2 regions of the Streptomyces sp. NPDC059852 genome follow, and region 2 is predicted to be linked to the other one. Evidence: riboswitches for the same ligand, from Rfam matches in the RefSeq annotation. Region 2 holds a riboswitch; the other holds the start of a gene.
The links. A riboswitch is a leader RNA that binds a small molecule or an ion and turns the genes downstream of it on or off. The one in region 2 is predicted to bind S-adenosylmethionine.
Positions count from the first base shown of each region.

Region 1: another riboswitch for S-adenosylmethionine. It lies ahead of thrC (threonine synthase); the one in region 2 lies ahead of ACFV46_RS31565 (aminotransferase class V-fold PLP-dependent enzyme).

Region 1 is NZ_JBHWJK010000003.1:375,531-377,916, forward strand. It holds gene ACFV46_RS06050 (MoaD/ThiS family protein) at 1-138, opposite strand, end outside; gene thrC (threonine synthase) at 135-1,418, opposite strand; SAM riboswitch class I at 1,437-1,606, opposite strand; gene ACFV46_RS06060 (glucosyl-3-phosphoglycerate synthase) at 1,793-2,386, shown strand, end outside.
Region 2 is NZ_JBHWJK010000037.1:42,913-45,298, forward strand. It holds gene ACFV46_RS31560 (Lrp/AsnC family transcriptional regulator) at 1-30, shown strand, start outside; gene ACFV46_RS31565 (aminotransferase class V-fold PLP-dependent enzyme) at 81-1,448, opposite strand; SAM riboswitch class IV at 1,576-1,692, opposite strand; gene trpD (anthranilate phosphoribosyltransferase) at 1,766-2,386, opposite strand, start outside.

The DNA.
Region 1 (2,386 bases), on a different contig from region 2:
CACCCGGGCCGCGATCCCCGTGTGGTTCTTCTCGAGGTCGGAGATGACCTCGGCCAGGGTGGCGCCCTCGGCGGCGACCTCGGCCCGCCCGCCGGTGTAGGTGCGCAGGATGGTCGGGATGCGAACGGTCACGCTCATGCGAGGCCAGCCTCTCGGAAGGAGTCAAGGTTGGGACGAATCGTCGCGGTGAGGCCCGTACCCGCCACCGCGTCCAGCGTCTTGAGGCCGTCGCCGGTGTTCAGGACGACGGTGGTCTTGGCGGGGTCGAGCACCCCGCTCTCGATGAGCTTCTTCGTGACGCCCACGGTCACGCCGCCCGCGGTCTCGGCGAAGACGCCCTCGGTCCGCGCGAGCAGCTTGATCGCCGCGACGATCTCGGCGTCCGTCACGTCCTCCACCGCGCCGCCCGTGCGGCGGGCGATGTCCAGGACGTAGGGGCCGTCGGCCGGGTTGCCGATGGCGAGCGACTTGGCGATGGTGTCCGGCTTCTGCGGGCGGACCACGTCGTGACCGGCCTTGAAGGCGGTGGACACCGGCGAGCAGCCCTCGGCCTGGGCGCCGAAGATCTTGTACGGCTTGTCCTCGACCAGGCCGAGCTTGATCAGCTCCTGGAGCCCCTTGTCGATCTTCGTGAGCTGCGAGCCGGAGGCGATCGGCACGACGAGCTGGTCCGGCAGCCGCCAGCCGAGCTGCTCGCAGATCTCGTACGCGAGCGTCTTGGAGCCCTCGGCGTAGTACGGCCGCAGGTTGACGTTCACGAAGCCCCAGCCCTCGCCGGCGGGGTCGCCGATCAGCTCGGAGCAGAAACGGTTCACGTCGTCGTAGTTGCCCTCGATGCCGACGAGCTCGCCGCCGTAGACCGCGGCCATGACGACCTTGCCCTGCTCCAGGTCGTGCGGGATGAACACGCACGAGCGGAAGCCGGCGCGGGCCGCGGCGGCGCCCACCGCGCCGGCGAGGTTGCCGGTCGACGAGCAGGACAGGGTGGTGAAGCCGAAGGCGCGCGCGGCCTCCAGGGCCTGCGCGACCACGCGGTCCTTGAAGCTGTGCGTCGGGTTGCCGGAGTCGTCCTTGACGTACAGGCCGCCGGTGACGCCCAGTTCGCGGGCGAGGTTGTCGGCCTTGACGAGCTTGGTCCAGCCGGGGTTGATGTTCGGCTTGTCCGCCACGTCGGCCGGGACGGGCAGCAGGGGCGCGTAGCGCCAGATGTTCGCGGGGCCCGCCTCGATGCTCTGACGGAGCTTCTCGGTGTCGTAGCCCGAGAAGTCGTAGGCGATCTCCAGCGGGCCGAAACACTCCTCGCAGGCGAAGACCGGGCCGAGCGGGACCCGGTGGCCGCACTCGCGACAGGACAGCGCGGCGGCGGGACCGAGGTCTACGGTGGAGTCGGTGCTGCTTGCAACAGTCTGCACAGCCATGTGAGGCGAGGCCCTTTCTCCTCATCTTCCTCACGACGCATCTCGCCGTGAGACGGATTTGGCACCTTCCCTAGCCGGGAGCCTCGCGGAGACGATCAACGGTGACGATCGACGCTGATCTACGAGAACCGACTGGAGGGTTGCCGGGGCTTCATCGGGCCGTGTCCCTCTGCCCCTCTGGATGAGCGGTATGCGGTTGTCCTGCGGTTGTGAACGCCGGGCGACCCTGACATGCGATGGTCACTCGCGTTGTTCAAGACTGTAACCGAAGGCCAGGACAGTTGAGAGAGCAGTCCGAACCGCGAGATGGATCACCGAGGTCGTTCGACCGATTCGTCAGTTCGACAGAATGCGACAGTGAGGAGCCGCCGACCGTGCTGGAAGAAGTCGAGCGCTGGCTGATCAGCCGCTCCTGGTCCCTGGCCGACCGTCCGCTGCACCATGTGCTGGCCGCCAAGCAGCGCTCGGGCCAGTCGGTCTCGGTCGTCCTGCCCGCCCTCAACGAGGAGGAGACGGTCGGCGACATCGTCGCGATCATCGCCCACGACCTCGTGCACCAGGTGCCGCTGGTCGACGAGATCGTCGTCGTCGACTCCGGGTCCACCGACCGCACCGCCCAGGTCGCCGCGGCGGCCGGGGCGCGGGTCGTCCACCGCGACGACATCCTGCCCCGCATCCCCGCCGTGCCCGGCAAGGGCGAGGTGCTGTGGCGCTCGCTGCTGGTGACGGGCGGGGACATCGTCTGCTTCGTCGACGCCGACCTGCGGGAATTCTCCTCCGACTTCGTCCTCGGCATCGTCGGCCCGCTGCTCACCGACCCCGGCGTCGACCTGGTCAAGGCGATGTACGACCGCCCGCTCGGCGGCGCGTCCGGGCAGGGCGGCCGGGTCACCGAGCTGATGGCCCGCCCCCTGCTGAACATGCACTGGCCGCAGCTGGCCGGATTCGTGCAGCCGCTCGGCGGCGAG
Region 2 (2,386 bases):
GCCGCGTTCGCCATCGGCCTCGACAGCTGAGTCCGGGAAGCGTCCCCGGCGGCGTCGGCGCGCCGCCGGGCGCAGACCGCTCAGGCCGAGGTGTCCGGCACACAACGGCCGTTCTCGGTCCGGTACTTCCACCGGGCGCCGTCCGTCACCAGCTCCCGCACGGCCGTGACGAACCGCTCGACGTGCTCGTCCGGCGTTCCGGCGCCGAAGCTGACCCGGATCGCGTTGAGGGACTTCTCGCCCGGCGCCGCCTCCGGGGCGCCGCACTCCCCCTGGCTCTGCGGGTCGCCGCCCAGCAGGGTCCGCACCAGCGGGTGGGCGCAGAACAGGCCGTCGCGGACGCCGATGCCGTACTCGGCGGACAGGGCGGCGGCGAAGTGGGAGCTGTTCCAGCCCTCCACGACGAAGGAGATCACGCCGACGCGCGGGGCGTCGTCGCCGAACAGCGACAGCACGCGCACCTCGGGCACCTCGGCGAGGCCTGCCCGCACCTTCTCGATCAGGTACCGCTCCCGGGCGACCAGGCTGTCGAAGCCGGCCTCGGTGAGCGCCTTGCAGGCGGAGGCGACGGCGTAGGCGCCGATGACGTTCGGGGAGCCTGCCTCGTGCCGGGCGGCGCCGTCGTGCCACTCGACGTCCACGCCCCCGTCCTCGCGCCGGGTCACCGAGCGGCTGGCGCCGCCGCCCGCGAGGTACGGCTCCGCCTCCCGCAGCCAGTCGGAGCGGCCCGCGAGCACGCCGGAGCCGAACGGGGCGTACAGCTTGTGCCCGGAGAAGGCGACCCAGTCGACGTCCAGGTCGCGGACGCTCACCGGGTGGTGCGGGGCGAGCTGCGCGGCGTCGAGCACGATCCGGGCGCCGTGCGCGTGCGCGGCCGCCGCCAGCTCCTGTACGGGCCACAGCTCGCCGGTGACGTTGGAGGCGCCGGTGACACAGACGAGGGCGGGACCGTAGGGGTCGCGGTCGGCCAGGGCCCGCTCCAGGGTCCGTACGGCCTCGCCGGGGGTGCGGGGCGCGTCGAGGTAGGTGACCTGGGCGTCGCGCCACGGCAGCAGGGAGGCGTGGTGCTCGGTCTCGAAGACGAAGACCCGGCAGCCGGCCGGGAGCGCGGCGGCGAGCAGGTTGAGCGAGTCGGTGGTGGAGCGCGTGAAGACGACCTGGTCGTCGTCGCGGCAGCCGAGGAACTCGGCGACGGTCCGGCGGGCGTTCTCGAACAGATCGGTGGAGAGCTGCGAGAGGTACCCGGCGCCCCGGTGGACGCTGCCGTAGTACGGCGCGTAGGCGGCCACGTCGTCCCAGACGCGCTGGAGGGCGGGGGCGCTGGCGGCGTAGTCGAGGGCGGCGTAGGTGACCTCGCCGCCGGTGACGAGCGGGACGGTGACATCGCCGCCCAGAACGGGCAGCGGGGAACAGACGTCCTGGACGGAGGCAGCACTGGAGACGGACATGACGGAACTCCCGTGAGAGAAGAAGTGAAAGTGAAGAAGGGTGTGCGGAGGCGGGGCTCGGCGGCCCTATCGCATTCGCTTGCTCACGGGAGACTCCTCGACGACCAGGATCCCTGGAATCGTGAGGGATCCGCGCTTGCCGCAGACCTCGCTGCCTGCGGCCTGGTCTTCACCCGGGGCACCCCGCCACGGACGGAGGGTTGCCGGACAGTCGGCCGGGGCCTCATGACTGTCACTCATGACCTGGTACGGGAACGTACGCGAGATGATCGCCGTCCCGCAACCCATGTCCGGATCGCGGGACGGCGTCTCGTGCGTCAGGCGTTGCTGGCGGCCACCCAGCGCTCCAGCGTCCGCTTGGCCGCGCCGGAGTCGATGGACTCGGCGGCCTTCGCCATGCCGAGCCGGATCTGCTCGGTCAGCGGAGCGTCCGTGGGCTCCAGGGCGACCAGCGCGGCGGCCGAATTGAGCAGGACGGCGTCCCGCACCGGCCCGGCCTCCCCCTCCAGCAGTCGCCGGGCCACCTCCGCGTTGTAGGAGGCGTCGGCGCCGCGCAGGGCCTCCACCGGCACCAGCTCGATGCCGACGTCCCGCGGGTCGAAGCCCTCCTCACGGACCGCGCCGTCGCGCACCACCCACACCCGGGAGGTCGCCGTCGTCGTCAGCTCGTCGAGGCCGTCGTCGCCGCGGAACACGAGCGCGGAGGAGCCCCGCTCGGCGAGGACACCGGCGATCAGCCCCGCCATCCGTGTGTCGAAGCAGCCGACGGCCGAGGCGCCGACCCGCGCCGGGTTGGTGAGCGGGCCGAGCAGGTTGAACGACGTCGGGATGCCGAGGTCCCGGCGGACCCCGCCGACGAACCGCATCGAGGGGTGGAACCTGGCCGCGAAGCAGAAGGTGATCCCGGCCTCGTCGACCACCCGGGCCACCCCTTCGGG